DNA from 3 places in the Schinkia azotoformans genome. Region 3 is predicted to be linked to each of the others. Evidence: riboswitches for the same ligand, from Rfam matches in the RefSeq annotation. Region 3 holds a riboswitch; each other region holds the start of a gene.
The links. A riboswitch is a leader RNA that binds a small molecule or an ion and turns the genes downstream of it on or off. The one in region 3 is predicted to bind cyclic di-GMP.

Region 1: another riboswitch for cyclic di-GMP. It lies ahead of P9E47_RS00025 (EAL domain-containing protein); the one in region 3 lies ahead of P9E47_RS01320 (CZB domain-containing protein).
Region 2: another riboswitch for cyclic di-GMP. It lies ahead of P9E47_RS13265 (anti-repressor SinI family protein); the one in region 3 lies ahead of P9E47_RS01320 (CZB domain-containing protein).

What each region holds. Positions count from the first base shown of each region.
Region 1 is NZ_JARSMD010000001.1:99-5,200, reverse strand. It holds gene P9E47_RS00035 (helix-turn-helix domain-containing protein) at 1-45, shown strand, start outside; gene P9E47_RS00030 (competence protein ComK) at 195-659, shown strand; cyclic di-GMP riboswitch class I at 950-1,037, opposite strand; cyclic di-GMP riboswitch class I at 1,219-1,304, shown strand; gene P9E47_RS00025 (EAL domain-containing protein) at 1,384-2,103, shown strand; gene P9E47_RS00020 (VOC family protein) at 2,989-3,342, shown strand; gene P9E47_RS00015 (protein-export chaperone SecB) at 3,778-4,230, opposite strand; gene P9E47_RS00010 (hypothetical protein) at 4,243-4,557, opposite strand; partial or broken gene P9E47_RS00005 (hypothetical protein) at 4,572-5,102, opposite strand, start outside.
Region 2 is NZ_JARSMD010000021.1:82,541-91,537, reverse strand. It holds gene P9E47_RS13300 (heavy-metal-associated domain-containing protein) at 1-129, shown strand, start outside; gene P9E47_RS13295 (heavy metal translocating P-type ATPase) at 147-2,042, shown strand; gene P9E47_RS13290 (Crp/Fnr family transcriptional regulator) at 2,014-2,751, shown strand; gene P9E47_RS13285 (YojF family protein) at 2,855-3,199, shown strand; gene bshB2 (bacillithiol biosynthesis deacetylase BshB2) at 3,222-3,884, shown strand; gene P9E47_RS13275 (helix-turn-helix domain-containing protein) at 4,089-4,406, shown strand; gene P9E47_RS13270 (helix-turn-helix domain-containing protein) at 4,452-4,790, opposite strand; gene P9E47_RS13265 (anti-repressor SinI family protein) at 4,863-5,024, opposite strand; cyclic di-GMP riboswitch class I at 5,046-5,128, opposite strand; gene P9E47_RS13260 (YbaK/EbsC family protein) at 5,414-5,914, shown strand; gene P9E47_RS13255 (iron-sulfur cluster biosynthesis family protein) at 5,947-6,222, shown strand; gene P9E47_RS13250 (class D sortase) at 6,287-6,892, opposite strand; gene sipW (signal peptidase I SipW) at 7,223-7,801, shown strand; gene P9E47_RS13240 (TasA family protein) at 7,893-8,597, shown strand; gene P9E47_RS13235 (LPXTG cell wall anchor domain-containing protein) at 8,704-8,997, shown strand, end outside.
Region 3 is NZ_JARSMD010000001.1:291,323-298,847, forward strand. It holds gene P9E47_RS01315 (methyl-accepting chemotaxis protein) at 194-1,882, shown strand; cyclic di-GMP riboswitch class II at 2,063-2,146, shown strand; gene P9E47_RS01320 (CZB domain-containing protein) at 2,126-2,485, shown strand; gene phaC (class III poly(R)-hydroxyalkanoic acid synthase subunit PhaC) at 2,584-3,639, opposite strand; gene P9E47_RS01330 (3-oxoacyl-ACP reductase) at 3,853-4,596, opposite strand; gene P9E47_RS01335 (hypothetical protein) at 4,639-5,112, opposite strand; gene phaQ (poly-beta-hydroxybutyrate-responsive repressor) at 5,412-5,828, shown strand; gene P9E47_RS01345 (polyhydroxyalkanoic acid inclusion protein PhaP) at 5,885-6,433, shown strand; gene P9E47_RS01350 (MaoC family dehydratase) at 6,439-6,876, shown strand; gene P9E47_RS01355 (fumarylacetoacetate hydrolase family protein) at 7,074-7,525, shown strand, end outside.

The sequences.
Region 1 (5,102 bases), 290 kb from region 3:
ATGAAACCGCAATTCGAAATGCTAGTAAAGCTAGAAAAAAGGTAAAATTCCCTAAATAAATATTGCATGTACTTATTTTTCAATGATTTGCAAACGTTTTCATAAGTGGATATTATTTCTATTAGAAAAGAAAATGTCGATTGTTTAAGTTGTTAAACTATCATCAAAATATTCTAAAATAGGAGAGTGTCATTATGAAACAAATCATCAATCATTATGAGGTAAATCAAAATACGATGGCTTTATTATCGGTTGCTCATACGGAATACTCCACACTTGTACTTGAAGAAAACCAACAATTCTATGTTCGAAAAACACCTATTCAAATTGTCAAGGATGCCTGTCTAGAAGGCGGTTCTACCTATGATGGAAGACGTAGAGCTGTAAGTTATAGGACCGGTTCACAGCAAAAGGTTCCCATTCCAATTAATCCAAAAGACGAAATTTTTGCATTTCCAACCCACTCACCAAAATCGTTTGAATGTAACTGGATTTTCTATCATCATGTCAAATACATATCAACATATAAATCTCCCGACCAACTAAGCGTTCAATCAGTGGTCACATTTAAAAATGGACAACGCATCTCTTTACAAGAATCCCAATATATATTAGAAAAACAAATGCAGCGAACAGCCATGTGCATTATCGGGTTTTAATTATCCCAGGAACATAGGGACGGTTCTTGTATTCCATTATTAAATTGGAACACAAGAACTGTCCCGGCATTCCATTAAAATCTTGATAATAAACTCTTAGCTTTATGCCCATGGTATATTGCTTTAGATCTGAACTTAGATTTAAGTTCTTCACATAAGGCGTCATTTGACAGTACTTCATTGTATCCTTGTAAATAACGGTGTAAATAATAACCGACCTTCATAAAAATTTTCAACACATGGATTCCTCCCCTTAATCCACACAAATCGACGGAATAAAACTTGTTGTATTCGGAAACTGGCTGACATAGTTGTAAAACAACATTAGTCCCTATAGCTTTGCGCCACCATTTTTCAATGGCTTTGCCATTTCGTATAATCTACGTGTTATACAGAAACAATACAATATTTATAGCACCCTTGATAAGAGGCTGCGGACCTATATTGGAGGGAAGCGAAGTTTCTCTTGGATCTGTCAATACTGTGCTTTTATCCAAAAAACAAGTGGTAATTCCAACCAATATGATATATAATTTATTCTAAATTAAATATCATACCGAAAGTTAAATGGCAAACCTATTGAAAAATAGGGACGCAAAGCCACGGGCCTAACGTTATTACAACTATGGTAGCCGGGTTACCAAAGAGATGGTTATGTAAAAACTTTTCTAATCCACCTTTTTGGTGGATTTTTATTTTGCCATTGAAAGGAGGATAGAGATTTTTGAAGACTAAAAGTTTATTAAATAATTTAATTGATCAAAATCAATTTGAACATTACTTTCAACCCATATATAACCTGAATGATAATTCATCAATTGGTGGTGAATTCCTGTTAAGAACAAATATGGGCTCTCCTGATTTTATATTTAGTGAGGCAAAAAAAACAAATAGGCTCTATGATCTAGACACCAAGTCTATCCATAAAGCCCTAACGAGTTCCCATTTCATAAATAGAAGGTTTATGAAAAAAGAATTAAAGTTATTTATAAACGTCTTCCCATCGACTCTTATAAATAAAACTTTTCCTGCATTTCTAAATGATATTTTTACAAAATTCAAGGAGTCCTGTCAACACATAATCTTTGAGATTAATGAAACTGATACTTTCGACTTAAATTTATTGTTTGAAAGGGTAAAATTATTAAAAGAGTATGGATTTTCAATTGCCCTTGACGATGTTGGTAAAGGCTGGCCTTCCATGCAATCAATAATTGAATTTGAACCAAATTATATAAAACTAGATCGATATTTTTCTAAAAACCTTGAGAAATCTGTAAATAAGCAAGACATGATTAAATCTGTACTTTCGTACTGTGACAATACAAATGTAAATTTAGTACTGGAAGGAATAGAGAATGAAGAAAGTCTAAATACTGCACGAGATATAGGTGTACGTATGGCTCAAGGATACTATCTAGGTATGCCTGAAAAGATTAATTAAGAAGTATCGAGCCCCAACTTAAATAATTGAGAAGGGGCTTTTTCAGGGTGAATAGAACTTAGAAGAGAAGAAAAAACTATTTCACTTAACAAAATGCCTATATGATTCTATGGCTGAAAAATGCCCTTTCTTCTATTGTTCCAATTGTTTGAACAAAATAGGAAACAAGGGAGAGTTCAAAGTAGAAATACATCATCTAGCCAATAAATCCTCTCAGAAGATGTAGGCTTGGGGGAAAAGGCGCTTCCAATCGGCTTCCTTTTAAGAACAAAAACAAAACTTTCCTCTTTGCGTTTTTCATTTTACAATTACAATAATAAGGCACCTAAAACTAATAGTTTGAACGTTATCTGAATAAATATGATAAATACCAGTATCTTCTTCAACAATTGGGCGCATTTCTTTATTCCGAGGGTGCGTTCTTTTTGATTTAGGTGTCATAATTGAAGAACCGATGGGATGTTCCAATTGTCATTGTAGTTATTAATCTAAAGACAAATATATATACAGTATGATTTTTGACCGTAATCATCGTAAATAACGAAACAAAATCAGCCCTTTTCTATCTTTGTTTACTTATTCAGTAAATAATTATAGTTTACAACGTAAACAACGATAGGACTTTACTTGGAGAGGTGGGTATGATAGGCTCGTTTGCCTGATGAAACAACTGCTTCAGCCTTTCAAGACAAATCGTACCCACAGAGGCTCCAAGTCAAGTCCTTAAACGCCATTCTACGGTTACATATAAACAATGATAAAAGGTGCATCATTTCAATGTTTTTTTACCGATACTGTATATATGCCATCCTTCAGTTGAATAAGGGATCTTTATAATGTTAAATAGTGGTAAACAAATTAAATGAGATACGAGGAGGATTTGTGGTGAAGATTTTAAAAAAGCTGGTCCGCATTTATGTAAACGAACTTGACTCTGCAATTGCTTTTTATGAAAAATTAACAAACCATAACGTTGATATGAGATTTGAAATGCCACTAAAAAATTTAGAATTAGCATCGATTGATGACTTATTACTTATTTCCGGTAAAGAAGAAGATTTAAAACCTTTTAAACAGACAAAAGTTACTTTTTTAGTGGACTCAGTATATGAATTTAAAAATTTCTTAGAAAACAATGGTTCAACAATAATTAGAGAACCCTCTCGAGTTCCTACAGGAAAGAATATGATCGTTAAGCATCCAGATGGGTTAGTTGCAGAATATGTTGAACACATCTAATCTAGATTTCACTAAACCAGCTAATAGAAACTCCTTGCTATTCCACAATCGGACGCGATTGTTGTAGATCATTAGTCTAATTCCTCGGTAAAAATATGGAGGTATTAGACTTTTTTATCTTTCAGGTCCCTTAAAGTTATAATCCATGTTTTCCTGATCTTACCCCATTGGTAAATATGTTAGCAACAAGTGGTAAAACCTATGACAATCGCTGGTAAAAAACATGGCAGAAGTGGTACATTCTTATGACCGTAATCACATATCTCTATAATTTAAGATTGATAACAGAGCCACAAGCAAAAAACGGCTCAAATTAGAACACGCGAACCGCCCCCATGTTCCATAAATGTCGTATTTAATGTCAAAATATTCAGTTAATTACAAAAAAATAAGCAGAATAAGAATATAGACCATCTCAATGCATGCCTAAGGTCCCTATTCTAATTCTGCAAATTCATCTTCATTTTCCTCAAGTTCATTTTCATTTATCATAGCGGCTATGTTCAATGTTGGTAAAATTACAGGTGCCTCACTACCTTTGCTAGTAATGTCTGACACAAGACTACGTAAATAAGGGAATAGTATTGCTACTGCATTCACCTTATAAAAATTAATAATTTGATTTTCATTAACCACGTCAATTTCAGATAATATCTCAAACAAGCCAGATATTCGTACCTTTACATAAAAACTAGTTTCTTTTAGGTTACTATCCCCCAACTCAATACCGAGTCCCACAATTGCCTGACTAATATTTTCGGGATTTACATCGAGTTTAAAAAAGATGTTGGGGTGTAAAGGTTTTTCTTCTTCCACGGTTTTGTACGGGTTATTTTTATAAGTTGTTTCTAATACATGATAATCTCTAAATTGTAATACTGCCTTCATATTCTATACTCCTTAAGAAGCCCAAGACCATTTTCCATGACTGTCAGTAACAAAATCCTTATCGATGCTTATTACTGAAATCATTTGGGTCTTTTTATCACTTGATTTAATAGTGATGTTCTTCGACAAGTTAGATAACTCCCCTGAGTCCTTTGTAATAAACTTTGCTTGATTGAATTCATAGTTTATTTCTGGGAAGAAATCATTAAAATCTTTATGTTCCCCTGAACCCATTATCACGCCAGGATTTTTTGAACCAAATGAAACATCTAATCCTAATTCTTTTGCTAACTCTAATGCCTTTTGCTTATCAACTTTAAAATTCATTATTTGTCCCTCCTTTAGAACAGTCTTGGAGATTTTCGTACAGGTTTTCGAACCCTTAGATCAACCTCCTTAACCTTTATACTCCCCGGACATATCGCTTCATTATTCCTAACGCAAACTTGAGTGCCATGAAGGTGTAATTCCATTTCCTTGAACATTCTCTTATTATCATATCTAGATTGAACATAAAAAGTTCTTTGTATTACCCAAATTGAATCAGGCAATAATGATAACAAGTAACACCTAATATTATCTGGAGTATTTTTTTCACTTTGTGAAATTAACATACCCTCTTTTTTAAGAACATCCAGATAATCATCAAGTTGCTCGAGTCCACCTCTAGTATCAAGATTTAAAAAGTTTTTATCTTTAACATTTATATATACTTCTATAACATATGGCTTTTGTCCTTTAAAATTTTCATGATTATTTACTTTGTTAGTTGCCCAATACTCAGCTTGGAGTTCATCATCTTTAAAAAAATAAGCCCCTTTTCCCAACCAATGATCTTTTCTTGGGGTACCATAAGTAAACTCCTGAGTTCC
Region 2 (8,997 bases), on a different contig from region 3:
GAAGTAAAAGTCCTTTTTAATTCGAGCAAAGTGAAAGTAATCTTTGACGAAAATCTTGTTTCCGCGGAAAATCTTGCTTCAACGATCAAAAAACTAGGCTATCAAGTACTAAATAGGAAAATTTCGTAAGCAAGGAGGGAAAACGAATGAAAAGAAAGAACAGAGCCACAATCGTATTACTATCAGGTATTTTATTAACGGTGTCTTTTATATTTAATTTCGCAAACTTAACCCTTTTGAAAAACGCAGCATTAATAACCGCCACAATCATTGCCGGCTATCCCATTGTAGTGAAAGCATGGCAGGCACTTCGAATGAAGGCGTTTAGTATTGAATTACTCGTAACGATTGCCGTCATTGGAGCCCTGTTTATCGGTGAATACGTTGAGTCAGGGGCTGTCACATTTCTATTCTTATTCGGTGCCTACCTAGAAGCCCGCAGTCTAGAAAAAACACGATCCTCATTAAAATCATTAATGGATATGGCACCACTGGAGGCAACAGTGATTAGAGGTGGAAAAACAGTCGTAATTCCGGCTGATGAAGTAGAAGTGGGAGATCGAGTCCTCATTCAATCTGGAGAAAAAATTGCAATCGATGGAACAGTTATTATTGGACAAGCATTTGTGAACGAAGCAGCGATCACAGGAGAATCTGTTCCCACCCGCAAACAAATAGACGACACTGTTTTTAGTGGAACGATTATTGATAACGGGTATATTGAGGTGATTGCCGAAAAAGTAGGCGAAGATACAACCTTTTCAAAAATTATTGAGCTTGTTGAGGAAGCGCAGGAATCAAAAGCCAAAACACAAAAGTTTCTTGAAAAATTCGCCTCCTTTTACACACCTGCCATCTTACTTTTATCGGTTATTGTATACATCTTTACTAAGGATATCGAGCTAACATTAACCTTCCTTGTCATTGCCTGTCCGGGCGCCTTAGTTATTTCCGCCCCAGTATCCATTGTGGCTGGAATTGGAAATGGAGCTGTTAAGGGCATCCTTATTAAAGGCGGAGACGTAATGGAAAAGCTGGCAAAAACAGATGTTTTTGTATTTGATAAAACAGGAACATTAACAAAAGGACAACCCGAAGTCACTGCTATTAAAACATATGGGATGAATGAAATCACCTTTTTGACAATGGTTGCCGAAGCTGAAATTATTTCAGAACATCATTTAGGGCAAACAGTTGTGAAGGAAGCTCATAAAAGAGGTCTGCCATTAGTCTATAAACCAACACATTTTGAAGTGGTAAAAGGAAATGGGATTGGAGCAACCGTAAATCACAATCATCTATTAATCGGGAACCGTAAATGGATGACAGCTAATCAAGTGAATATAGATAAGGAAATACAAGTCTATGCTACTGACCAAGAAAAGAAAGGCTATACTGCTATTATTGTTGCTGTGAATAAAACAATAGCTGGTGTAATTTCCATTGCAGATCAAATCCGTCCGGAAGCGGAAGAAAGTATACAAAGTTTAAAACAAAGTGGGATTAAACAAATCTATATGCTAACTGGCGACAACAAACATGCGGCAGAAAAAGTAGCAAACCAACTTGGTATTGATGGAGTATTTGCAGAACTTCTCCCTGAAGATAAAGTAAATAAGATAAAAGAGTTGAAAAATAATGGATTTAATGTTGCAATGGTAGGAGACGGTATAAATGATGCCCCAGCTATTGCAACAGCTGACATTGGCTTTGCAATGGGTGGTACAGGTACCGATGTCGCAATGGAAACTGCAGATGTAGTTATCATGGCGGATAAACTAGAAAAATTATCAGAAGCCCATAGATTAGCAAAAGCAACAATCAGAAATATGAAGCAAAATATGTTCTTCGCGGTGGGTACGGTCATTTTTCTATTAGTTGGTGTACTGCTAAAACAGGTCTTCCTAGCATCTGGTATGCTGATCCATGAATTAAGTGTATTAATTGTCATTATGAATGCATTAAGACTTGTCTATTTTAGGAAAACTAATAAAAAGAACAGGAGCTCTCTTAATGGAACATTGCTGCCATCATCACGATGAAAATAATCAAGATATGAAAAGTCTTTGTATATCGATTGTCCCGATTTTTAATCATTTGCAATTTAATGAGATGCTTGAAATTGTCAAAACGAGCAAAACGAAAACCTATAAAAAAGGGGAAATGGTATTCAGGGCGGGTGAACCTTCAGATCATTTGTATATTGTGCACAAAGGACAGGTGAAAATTTACCGCCTGTCCGAATCTGGGAAAGAACAATTAATTCGGATCATGGAGCCCGGCGACTTCATGGGGGAGCTAGCTCTTTTTACTGATGAATCATTAACAAGCTATGCTGAAGCAATGAAGGATACTGAAATTTGTGCTATACATAAAACTGAAATGAAGGAGATGTTGTTATCTAATCCTTCCATTTCGTTAAAAATTATTGAAGAATTCAGCAGAAGATTGAACGATACGGAAAAAAATATCGAAAGCATTAGCTCTCACGATTCAGAAAAACGTTTAGCTTCTTACTTATTAGGGTTATCAGCAGGTAATGATGAAGTTGGAACCGATCATGAACCGATTCAAATTACCTTGCCAATGAGTAAAAAGGACTTAGCCTCCTATATGGGAATGACTCGCGAAACGTTAAGCAGGCGGTTGTCATCCTTTCAAGACCAAGGTCTGATTTCTATGACCGGTCAGCGCAAGATTACCATTTTGGATGTGGATGCACTAAGTGAAATTGAGAATGGGGAGAACTAAAGGTTAGATACCTTTATCAATAAGCCTTTTTTGTTGAGTCTTCCTAGAACTTTTTAGTAAGATAAAATATAATTGATATCACTAATTTGAAGGAGGGTCAACATTGAAACCGATTAACCCAACGGAAGTACAAAACAAACTCGATGAATTCAATGAACAAGATCTTTATTTACATTTAGAAACAACAAATGGTGCCTATGCTTCCCATAAAGACCAATCTGTTATGACAGTAGGGGCTTATATTCGGAATGGATTAATTCGTTACCAGCATGCCAAAATCACAGGAAACGGACCCTATCGTGTGGGTATGAAATTGGAAATCGGATGGGTATATGCAGAAGGCTTGACCCACTGGGAAGTCGATGAAAAAAATCGGCTATTATTAGCGGGGCATGATGCAAATGGGAAACTTGCTGTAGCGTGTCAGTTAAGTAAGGAACCATTTTAGAGAGGAGTGTATGACCGTGGAAATGGAAAGACATGTTTTAGTTATTCTTCCACACCCAGATGATGAGGCCTTTGGGGCTTCAGGAACAATCAGCCTACATAGTGAAAAAGGGACACCTGTTACTTATGCTTGCTGTACCCTTGGTGAAATGGGACGTAATATGGGGAATCCGCCCGTTGCGAATCGCGAAACACTCCCATTAATTAGAAAAAATGAACTTATAAATGCAACTAAAGCTATTGGTATTACAGATTTAAGGATGCTAGGTTTACGTGATAAAACATTGGAATTTGAGGACATTGATGAGCTGGCCGATCGTTTTCGAGCCATTATTGAAGAAGTAAACCCATCACTCGTCATTTCATTTTACCCGGGCTATAGTGTCCACCCGGACCATGATGCTACAGGGGCAGCTGTTGTTCATGCAATGAAGCAAATGCCAAAAGAAGCTCGCCCTAAATTACAATGTATGGCATTTTCGAATGACTGTTTTGAAAAATTAGGAGAACCGGATTTAGTTGTTGATATCACTTCTGTTCAAGATAAAAAAATTGCCTGCATTCTAGCCCATGAAACGCAAACAAGTGCCGTTATGGAAAATTTGTCTGAAAAACTATTGAATAAGGATCCTGATGCATTAGCATGGATCAGTACTGAACGCTTTTGGACGTATAGATTTGCTTAAGAGGACTCGATTATGAGTTCTTTTTTTTGGGGTTCATCCTACTCTCTCTTTAAGTAAAATAGCTTTGCATATGAATGAAAGGTAGAGTATACTTTAATTGTATGTTCTATATAAAGAACGAATGTGTTTTTTAGAGGTTGCGTTCTTAATAAAATGTTGGAGGGAGGGATTTTCACTTAATTAATATTATGAAGGGGACATAATATGAATGGAAAGAAAATTCGGGACCTACGAATGAAGAAAGGGATGTCATTAACAGAGCTGGCAAAATTATCGGGAATTTCAAAGTCTTATTTGAGTTTTATTGAACGAGGAAAACAGACAAACCCAAGCATTGAAGTGATTGAAAAAATTTCAAAAGCATTAAGTGTTGACCTTCAATCATTACTAACTTCCAATAAACTACAAAAACAAATCGACCCCCAAAATCTAGACAAAGAAGTGATACAGCTGGCGATTGAAATGAGTAATTCAAATATCGATAAAGAAAAATTAAGACAGTTAATAAATCTGCTAAAATAAAAAGCTGGGATGAATTAGTAAAACCATTCCATCCCAGCTTCTTTTTTATTCATTTTCATTATTTTTCCGTTGTTCGATCTGCCATTTTGTGAATTCTAAAAATTCACGAAATTGTTCTTTACTTACCCCAGATTCTGCTGCTTCCTGAGCTAGCTTTATCCATTCCGGATCTAATGAATCTTCATTGGCCCCAGCATTTATAAGTGATTGAACACTTATATCTAAAACTGCTGCTATTTTTTCTAAAAATTGAACAGAGGGATTAGATTGAATATCCCGCTCAATCGAGCTTAAATAGGATTTTGCAATACCTGCCTTTGCAGCCAAATCTGATAGTGAGAGCCCCTTCTCTTTTCTAATTGTTTGGATACGTTTCCCTATCATTGATATCTCCCTAAGCGTATGATTTATAATAACATCTTATCATGAATGTTCATTATTAGAAAGGCTCATATCCTACATTTCAACATTGTCGCTATTATTTCTTAAAAATACCCTTATGTCCTCAATCGATAGTCCCATTGATTTTGCAACTAAAAGTAATTGTAACCACTCTAAATCAATTGTGGGTAGTTTAATGTCTTGAGTCTGAGAAGACTGTGTACTTTGAGTATCCATATTTCCCCCTGGTTTATTACTTTTGGTAGCCCAGCTATCAAAGTTATGCCTTAGATCTGTGGCTTTGCGTCCCTGTTTTGCAAGCAGGTTTGCCTTTTTCAAAGTATGGATTTTGACTTTCGAACAAAATCTTCTGTATTGCTAATAAGAATAATTTTTTATTGGATGCATCCCCCTTGTTGGATAAATTTATTAGTACTTTCGTTTTAGTGAATTAGGGAATTTGTAATAGTTCATCTAATTTTATTATAGGGTTTCCGATTTATTGCTACCTTTTCAGGGTGAAATATCGACAAAAATACATCAAACGTGGAAAGCCATATTTTTCTAATTCTTATAAAGATATGATATCATTTTAAGTAATACGTATGAAAGAAAGGATGTATAATTTGTCTCTTGAAAATGTAAAAGCTCATTTTAAAAAGTGGAATCGTGAAAAGGATGTCATGGAATTTGATACTTCAAGTGCAACGGTTGAACAAGCCGCTGAAACTATTGGGGTTATTCCAGCACGAATTGCAAAAACATTATCATTTAGAGGAGAAGACGAAAAAGCGATATTAATTGTTGCTGCCGGCGATGCCAAAATTGACAACAAGAAATTCCGCCAAACATTTGGTTTCAAAGCCCGAATGCTCACGCCGGATGAAGTTCTGGAACAAACAGGACATGCCATTGGTGGAGTGTGCCCGTTTGGCTTGGCCAATGATTTAGATGTCTATCTCGACGTCTCCATGAAACGCTTCGAGACCGTTTTCCCCGCCTGCGGAAGCACAAACTCCGCGATCGAATTAACAATTGAGGAAATAGTTCAATATTCATATGCAAAAGAGTGGGTCGATGTTTGTAAAAACTGGGAAGAAGATGGGTTAGAAGAAGCGGCTGTATAGTTTTGCTTCGATAGCAATAGGGGGAGGAACTGATGTTATCTATAACTGATGCAGCCAAAACAGAATTACAAAAAAGATTAAATAAATCAGAAACAAAGAAATTCATTCGTCTGCAACTACGCTTTAGTTGTTGGGTAAAGCTGAAATTAACTTTGGATGAATCCATTCACCCAAATGACGAAGAAATCATCATCGACGGACTCCATTTTATCATTGATAAAACCCAACTCCATTACTTTAACAATAACCAAATTGATTATGTGCCAGATCAAACTGGTTTTATGGAATTTGTTGCAGAAGCAGTCTAATTGTAAAATGTTTATAAAAAGTGCCCTATAGGGAAGTCATTGAAAGACTCTCTATAGGGCATTTTTACTTCATCTTAACCGGCTTTGCCGTCAAAATATAACGGTCAGGTGCAGTCCCAACAAATGTGAACGGGTAGCAGGTCGTCACTACAAGCTCTTCATTAGGAGCGGTCGATTTAATAATTGTTCGATCATCTGCATCGACTATTTTTGTACTCTCAATTTTGTATTCAAAGCTCCCGTAGGGGAGTTTAACAATAAAAACATCACCAACCTCTAACTCTCCCATTCTCCGAAAAACAGTATCCCGATGACCAGATAAAACAATTTGATCTCCTTCGGTTGGATAGGCTGTTCCTTTGTAATGACCAACCCCTTTTTCAAGGTCATTGTCAGATGTTCCTTCCACAATCGGGAGTTCAGCATTAAGCTTTGGAATTTCTAGAATTCCAACCGTTTCACCATGGAATGGATTAAATTCTTCATCTTTTTTTGTATGATGGTCTTCATTTAGGTGATTATTTATTTGTTGGTTATGATCCTCTAGAATCTTATAAGCCTCCTTTAGAGTATTTTTTTGTTCCTCCTTTGAATTGAAATATTGAAAAACACCAATTCCAATCAGGACAATACCAGCAATGATGATGATGATAGCTATTTTTTTGACCATTATCTTAATCCCCCCTCCAAGTTTATTCGTTCTACTATTGTTCAATATATAGAACGAATGGTTCTTTATAAAGTTATGAAAAAGTAAGGTAACAGGAGAAAAAAGGAGGAAAAGCTTATTTTTTGTTCGTTATTAAGAAAATAAGGCTAATTTTCAGATTTTTCAAAGTAATCCTTTTATCATATACTCAACTTGTGAGTTCGATATAAAGAACAAAAACAACAAACCGGAACATGGGAATTTAAACTTAATAACATGTTCGTAGAAAAGAACAAATGTGTAGGAGGCGGTTAATCATGGAGTACAAATCCACGAGAAAGGGGTGGAAATGTGAAAAAAGTATGGAAGGTCATTAGCGGGTTAACAACAACCATGTTATTTCTATTATTAATAGTTATGGTCATAGCTGTTATTTCATCAAAAGCCTCTGGTGGAGGACCGAACCTTTTCGGCTATCAATTAAAACCTGTTTTTTCTGGCTCAATGGAACCGACTTTTATGACAGGTTCAATTATTGCTGTAAAACCAGTTGAAGATCTAACTAGGTTAAAGAAAGATGATGTTATAACCTTTATGGAATCTCAAGATAAACTAGTTACCCACAGAATAATCGAGGTCATAGGTAATGGAGAAAATACAATGTTTAGAACTAAGGGTGATAACGTTGAATCCCCGGACTCGAATCCAGTTTTAGCTGGAAATGTAGTTGGTGAATATACTGGATTCACCATTCCAAATGCTGGTTACTTCATGGATTTCGCCAGATCAGCAAAGGGGGCAGTTATTTTATTAATATTACCAGGTGTATTACTTTTACTCTACTCGGCAGTATCAATCTTTAAAGGATTAAAAGAACTTGAAAAAGCAACTAGAAAAACAGAAAATGATAATCCGGTAATAAACGGTTGATCTTCCTATAAAAAAATAGGAATTCAATATAAAAAAACAAAACATACATACCTCGAAAATGACGAGGTAATAAATGAGGAGGAAAAGAAAAATGAGTATTAAAAAGAAATTAGGTTTAGGAGTAGCATCGGCAGCATTAGGATTATCATTAATTGGTGGAGGAACTTGGGCAGCATTTAACGACATTGAGACAGTTGGCAGTAGTTTTGCAGCAGGAACATTAAACCTTGATGTTAATAATGGTGATGGTGCAACGGCATTATTTGACCTCTCAAACCTGAAGCCTGGGGATACTATGGAAAGAGAGTTTTTATTAAGTAATGCAGGTTCATTAGCTATTAAAGATGTATTAATGACAACAGCTATAACTTCATTTACACAAGGTGAAAATGAATATGTTAATACACATGGTGCTACTGATAACTCTCAAGAAGATTTCCTTGATCAATTTAACGTAAATATTATCGATGTAGATAGACAAATTACCGTAGTTCAAAATAAAACCTTAAAAGATTTATTGACTGAAACACCAAACTTGGCACCAACTAATACTAATGATCCAAGATATTCTGGTATTCCACTTAATCCAGCCGATACTGAAAATATAAGAATTCAAATCACATTTAAGGATGATCCTACTGTTGGTATTAATGGTGAACAAGATCAAAACAAATACCAAGGTGATTCTGCACAAATTAGCTTTACACTTGAAGCAACACAATGGGCTGGTTTAACAACTGATCAAACAAAAGATAATGGATATTTAGATATTAACAAGGAAGCAAACTCTAATTAATGATCTAGTTTTATAAGTAAAAAGGCGGGTATGACTCGCCTTTTTAATTATAGTTATTTCACTCTCATATAGTCATTCATTATAAAAAATGAATTAAGGAGTTTCCATGAAAAAACGAATGATTATTCCCGCAATCATATTTGCATTCTTGGTATTTTTGATGATGCCGTCAACTCTTCAAGCCGAAAGTACTTCACAAATTGATATAGGTACGAAAACTAATGGATATTTATTCGATCTTTCAAATTTGAAACCTGGAGATCGGGCTTATCGAATTCTTACAATCCAAAATAGAGGACAAAGAGATTTCTCCTATAACACAACGGCTAAATTTCAAGGTGGAGATGAAAAATTATACAATGAATTTTTACTTAAAGTATCTGATGCAAATGGAACTTTA
Region 3 (7,525 bases):
TATGGTTTTTTGTTTTGAATATAGATTTCAATTTAGGTGGGTGGAAAATGAGGCATACAGATGAAGTCCTGGAGTCAGATCTTCAAAAGGAAATAAATAGTCTTTAAAACCAAGGAACAACTGTTGGCGTTATTTTACCGACATATAACCAAAAAAAATTGAAAAAAGTAATATTAGGAGATGGACATTAAAAATGAAATTAACAGTCGCAAGAAAAATGTATCTAGGCTTTAGTGCTGTTTTAGTTCTTTTACTAGTAATGGCGGGGTTTTCTTATTACCAAATTGCAGAAACAAAAAATACATATGAAAACGTGTTAAACGACCGTGTTGAAAAAATTAACCTTGTCCGTGGGATGTTAGAAGTAACAAAGGATATTGAAATTGCTAATCTAGCGTACTTAATCATTGGGAATGACGAATCATTAGCTGCTTATGAGGAATCTTTGGCTCGATATAATAAGTTAAGTACACAATTAAAATCATTATTAAATACAGAAAAAGGAAAGAAGCTGCTAGATGAAATTGATCAGTACTCAATGCAATACATTGAATTAGCTCAAAAAACAATTTTTTTAAAAAAGGCTAACAATCTTAAATACATGGATGATATTTCAAAAGAAGCCCCACTTATCATGCAAAGTATTAGTAATAAGGCTGAAGAAATGATTATTAATGAAACAAATGAACTAAATAATGCTAGAAATCAAACGTTGGAAATAGTGAAAGGGATACAATTTGTCCTAGTTATATTAAGCATTATTGCTCTTCTTCTTGGTGCCGGAATTGCTTTTTATATTAGTCGAATCATTTCAAATCCGGTAAGAAAGATTGCGATTGCTGCAGATAAAATAGCAGATGGCGACTTAACGCAAGAGGAAATTCAAATTAAAAATAAAGATGAAATTGGCGAGTTGGCCCATGCTTTTAACAATATGACTTTTAATCTTAGGCAAGTAATACAACAGATTAATAGTAGTTCTGAACAAGTGGCAGCCTCATCTGAAGAACTACAAGCAACAAGTGAACAAGCAACAGAAGCTACAGAACAAATTGCATCCGCAATCCAGGAAGTGGCCGGTGGATCAGAAACCCAAGTATCAAGTTCAAAACAAAGTGCCATTGCAATGGAAGAAGTATCACTGGGAATCCAAAGAATTGCTGAGTCCTCTACAACAGTTAGGGGTTCTGCACAGGAAGCAACAGTTTTATCAGAACAAGGATATCAATCCCTGCAAGCTGCAATCCATCAAATGGAATCAATTGAAGAGGGAACACAAAACACGACAGCTGCTATTAAAAATTTAACAGAGCGTTCAAAGGAAATTGGAAATATTATTGGTGTAATTACGGATATTTCTGAGCAAACAAATTTATTAGCTTTAAATGCTGCCATTGAAGCAGCAAGGGCTGGAGAACATGGTAGAGGCTTCACAGTGGTAGCCGATGAAGTGCGGAAATTAGCAGACCAATCACGTGATTCAGCTTCCCAGATTGTACAGTTAATACAGGAAATTCAAAAAGATACTGAAATAGCTAATAACGAGATGATGCAAAACATTAATGAGGTAGATATAGGAAAGAATGTTATCCAAGAGACAGGTACAGCTTTCCAACAAGTGTTGAATGCTGTTCAGCAAGTTAATACTCAAATCCAAGAGGTATCTGCTGCATCAGAACAAATTTCAGCCAACACAGAACAAGTGACAGCTTCTGTAGAGCAATTAGCCCAAATTGCGAAAGATGCATCTGAACAATCACAAGGCGTTGCGGCTGCCTCCGAAGAGCAATTAGCCTCAATGGAGGAAATCAGTAACTCAAGTGAATCATTAAGCAAACTAGCACAAGAATTACAAGAATTGGTTGCAAAATTTAAGATTTGATCCATTTCGAATAAATAAAGAGAGCCGCTTGTTCAATAAGATAACGGAGGGAAACCTCTTTTTTTCTTTTTGAAAGTATTATTATTACATATTTTGTAGAATCTATTGATTTTAAACAGAATTTCGCGATAATAATAGAATAGGAATTTAGAATCAGGAATTTTGAAATACTAAATAAACTAATGACAAAGATGCTATGAAAAACTACCTATATTTGGGCACTTGGGTATTTTTGAGCGAGTAGTGCAACCGACTTTTTTAAAGGATATTGTAAGAGTTGCAAAAACAGATCATCTACTTTGGAAATGGAAAGTTTATAATATGATGTTAGGATTAGAAACACAGGAGAATATAAACGGACAGTCCCACGAACATTGTAGGTTAGGAAAGTGGTATTATGGGGATTTGCCTACACAAGTGAAATCTAGGGACACATTTAAACGATTGGAGGAGCCTCATAAGGAAGTCCACCATTATGCCAAAGTTGAAGTGGAGTATTATGGAAAAGGTGATATGGTTGGTGTCGAGCAAGCTTTTGTACAATTAGAAAGGGTTTCTAACAATGTTATTGATTTGTTAAATAGATTAGAGTCAGAACTATAAACTTTTCACTGGGTCGGAGTTCCCGACCCTCTGTCCCATCTAAACCAAACAAAAAACTGCCTGCACATCGCAGACAGTTTTTTACTAACTACTTAAATTTAATTCGAACGCTCAGCTAACCAGTCGCCAATCGTAGGGAAAGTTAGTGAAACTGCTTTTGGACCAAATGTTACAGATACATGGCCTGTTGGCACACATACGTATTTCTTGTCTTTACTTGAAATTTTATTCATTAAAGCTTCGACTTGATGTGGCATAGCAATAAGATCGCGCTCACCAGAAATATTAAGTACGTTTGCCTTAATTGCACTTAAGTTAACTTTACGTCCACGGATAACAAGTTCATCTTTAATTAATTTATTTTGCTGATAAAATTCACGAATCCACTGACGATAAGCCTCACCAGGGAATGGAATTCCATCCTGCAACCATTTTTGCATTAATCTCCAGCTTTCTACGAATTTCGGATTTTCTGAGCGGTCATATAATGTAACATATGGACCAATGAAATTCGAAAGTGGATCTAGCATTTTATTGCCAAAATCAATCATTTCAGGGGGAACATTTCCTAATGTTTCTACTACTTTATCAACATCAAAGAAACGGTCATCTAGGAAACTACCATATAAACCTGTGTCTTCGAAATCAAATGGACTTGTCATAAATACTAGATTCTTAATAGGTAATTCAGGATGAAGGGAAGCAAAGATCGATGTCATTGTTCCGCCCATACAATATCCTAGCATAGAAACAGAATTTGCTTTTGAAGTACGTAAAACCTTCTTAACGGCTCTAGGAATATAATCTAATATAAAGTCATCAAGCTTCATATTACGATCTTCGTAGCCGGGCGTACCCCAATCAAGCATATACACATCAAAACCTTGGTCAAGAAGGTACTCAACAAGACTGGACCCTTTTGTGATATCAAGGATATAAGGCTTATTGATTAGTGCATAAACCATTAGAAGAGGAGTACTATGTTTTTTAGGTTTATCTGAAATATAGCGATATAATTTTGTTTTGTTTCTTGTCCAAATGACTTCTTTTGGTGTTAAACCTACTTCCGGTTCTGGATCTTTCGTTAATACTTCCATCGTTCTTTTAAACCGGCGATAGGATTGTTTTGCCTCATCAGGCATTACATCTATCATTTCTTCTAATTGTTTTTCTAAGATCAATCTGTACACACCCTTCTTGGAAGATCATTTCACTGTCTAGCTCCAGCGCCTATCGCCTAGCAAACTTCAGGACTCCTCCCTACGATAAGTCAACTAAGAATTGCTAGCGCAATTCAAGTTTCCTTTATCTCAGTCGAAGCCCCTCCAGTTTGTACGGCGATGAGCAAGGCGCTTCCGCTTTTCTTATTACATTGCAAGTCCGCCGTTAATATTCAACTGTTGACCGGTGATATATGCTCCATCTTTACATAGGAATAATACGCCTCTTGCAATTTCTTCCGGATGACCAAAACGCTTTTGAGGAATTTTAGCCACGATTTGTCCGCGAATTTCCTCAGGAATTTCTAGAACCATACTTGTTTCAATAAATCCAGGGCAAATCGCATTTACAGTTACATTTGTTTTAGCTAATTCAAGTGCAAGAGATTTTGTAAATCCAATCAAACCAGCCTTAGCTGCTGAATAGTTTGTTTGACCAAAAGCACCTGTTTGGCCAATTACAGAGGAAATATTGATGATTCTACCAGCGTCAGATTCAGACAGATGTGGCAATGCAGGCGAAATAGTGTTATATGAACTATTTAAGTTAACATCAATCACTTTTCTCCAATTTTCTTCTGAAAGCTTTTTAAATGAACTGTCTCTAGTGATACCTGCATTATTAACCAAGATATCTAGACGTCCATATTTTTCAACTGCGGCATTTACTAGTTTAGTAGCTTCTTCAGAAACAGAAACATCCGCTTGAACAGCATAAGCTTCCCCGCCGTTTGCTTGAATTTGTGCTACAAGATCTTCAGCTGCCTTGCTGCTGCTATTATAATTTAATACTACTTTTACCCCATTGCTTGCTAATTCTTTTGAAATAGCAGCTCCAATTCCAACAGCGCCCCCAGTAACGATTGCAACTTTACCATTTAAATTAATCATAGTTAAGTCCTCCCCCAATTTATGTAAGTTTTTAATTCACCATTATTTTGCGTTTGCTTTTACAGCTTTTGGATCTTCTTTAGTTTTCGGTTCCTCGTTACTTTTTAGATCCTCTTTAAGAAAATTTAGAACCTCATCCAATTTGCTGCCGATTTCTTTTACTTCTTTCTTTAATGTAACCATGTCCTTTTTTAAATCATCTGGTGTGATCTGTTTTTCAAGATTTTCTTCCAATTGCTCTTCCATATCATCTATTTTTTTATCTAAATTGATTATAAGAGAAGAAAGACTGGATAAATCCTCACGAGTAGGCAGGTTCATTTGTTCTAGGAATTGCTTTGTGTTTTTATCAGTCATATTTCTAAACAGCAAGTTTCCTTCTAAAACCTTACCCATCCATTCAGAAAACTCTTCAGTTCCAACCTTTTCATTAATGGCGGGTCCCCAATAATTTTGGACGTTTTTATAATAATCCTGCCACATTGCAAATGGATCATATGTTTTTTGGTTAGACATGTTTTACACTCCCTTCCTTATTTAACTCCCACATGTAGTTTAAACATGATTTTTGTCTGAAACAATTTAAATAATTCCAAAAATTTCTACATTCTCCGCAGAAAATTTGCATAGTAATGTCGAACGGGAAATTCGTTCTTCCCTAAAACGCTGATGTGTCAAGGAAAGGAAAACGTTATCAAAAAAAGACAAAAACCGCAAAAGTAGGGTAGAAGGAAGGTAAAACCGCAAATAGTAAAAGTTGACAATTGGAACATATAGGTGTAAATTACACATATAGTCAAAAACAGGTGATGAATATGGCAGATAACACAAATCAAAAAAATAGCATGGAAAAAGGGATAGGGGGCTCACCCAAAAATTTAATGGTGCCGTTTTTATTGTTAAGTTTGCGGGGGGGATTTGGCCTACATGGATACAAACTGATTCAACAGTTAACCCAGCTGGGCTTTTCTTCTATTGATCAAGGGAATGTCTATCGATTACTAAGACAGTTAGAGAAGGATAATTTAGTGAAATCCGAGTGGGATACAACAAGCAGTGGACCTGCTAAACGAATCTATTCGATAACCGATGTTGGCCTTGAATATCTAGATTTATGGGCCGAATCTTTGGGGCAATATCAAACGATGTTGGATAGTTTTTTTACGATGTATTCCAATATGTTCATGCCTCTCGTTCCAAAGGGGAAAAAAGAAGACCCTGATGAAAAGTGATACTGCAGTTTTGCAGCCACATAAAAAAATTAATTTATTTTAAAGGAGATGTTTTAATGTTTACAACGGTGGATCAAACGAAAAAGATTATTGATACAATGTGGGTGAATTGGGAAAATGGAGTTCAACAAGTCTATCGAACTCAAGAAAAAATTGGAGAGTTCTCTTTAGATGCCCTGAAACAACAACAAGATATGCTATCTTCAATCGCTACAAACCAAAAACAAGTAGAAGAAGAAATTAAAAATTCATTAAATGAAGCAGTAAAGTTATTTAAAGAAAACAATGTATATGGCAAAAATGATGAATTTGTTCAGCTATTTGATACTTGGAATGAGAAAATGATGGGCATCGTTAATCAAATTCAACAATTAACATCAACTCCGTCTAAAGCATTGTTAACATTGACTGAACAATCTCATGAGAGAATGTATGAAGCTGTAAAACAGACTCTAGAAAATCAAAATAAACTGCATATGGAAACAACTGAGAAAATTGAAAAATTCATGGCACAAATTAAAGAATCTCAAAATAAATTCGTTAGTGCGATTGAAGAACAAACAACAAAGACAGCAGAGAAGAGTCAGGCTAAAAAAAAGAACTAGAATTAATTGAAAAATCAAAAAATGTGAAAGAGCGCCTATTCGCAGAAATAGAGATTGGAGATGCCGCTTCTTTCACGCGAAGAGTAACCAATGAGGATCTCTTTGACTTTGCAGCATTAACTGGAGATGTAAATCCGATTCATCTTGATGAGGACTATGCATCGAAGACAATGTTCAAAGGAAGAATTGCTCATGGGGTCTTAACAGTAGGCTTTATTTCTACGTTACTTGGCACAATTTTACCTGGTAAAAACGTGATTTATTTATCTCAAAATTGCAGGTTTACAGCGCCAGTACGTATTGGGGACACAATTAGGGTAGTGGGAAAGGTAATAGATAAGCGCCAAGATAAAAAAATATTAACTATAGAAACAAATGTCTATAATGATCGGGACGAACTGGTACTTGAAGGAAGTGCTGTAGTCATGAAAAAGGAGCAGTGATAGCTTCTTTTTTTTGTTCTTTTTTTCGTGTACACATATATAAATTGAAAACTTTTAAAACTTAATATATAGATAAATATAATTATTGACAATAATCCGTGAATTAACTTATCTTAGAGGTAGTATAAATTATCAATATAGTGAACATTGTTATCTATAGTGAAATATTAGCCGAATTAAAAAGGGAGGAAATTGATATGAAATTAATTACATTTACAGTTGCAGGATCTACTAGAATTGGAGCTGTAACAAATGAAAACGTTGTAGATTTAAACGCAGCTTATGAAGCATTACAAGATTCGCAAGGAAAAATTCGCGCTAAACAAATTGCAGAAGCTTATGTTCCAAATGATATGACTGGATTTTTACAAGGCGGCAAAGAAAGCATGCAATATGCAAACGAGGCCATTCATTTTGCACTAGAAAACAAGGAATATAAAGGACGTACACTTGTATTTGCAAAAAAGGATGTCAAAGTTGGCGCTCCGGTTCCAGAGCCGGGCAAAATGATCTGTGTTGGTCATAACTATCGTGAGCATATTTTAGAAATGGGACGTCAAATTCCTGAATTCCCAGTTGTGTTTGCAAAGTTTTCTAACACTGTCATTGGTCCAGAAGACGATATTCCATTCTTCCCAATCTCTGAACA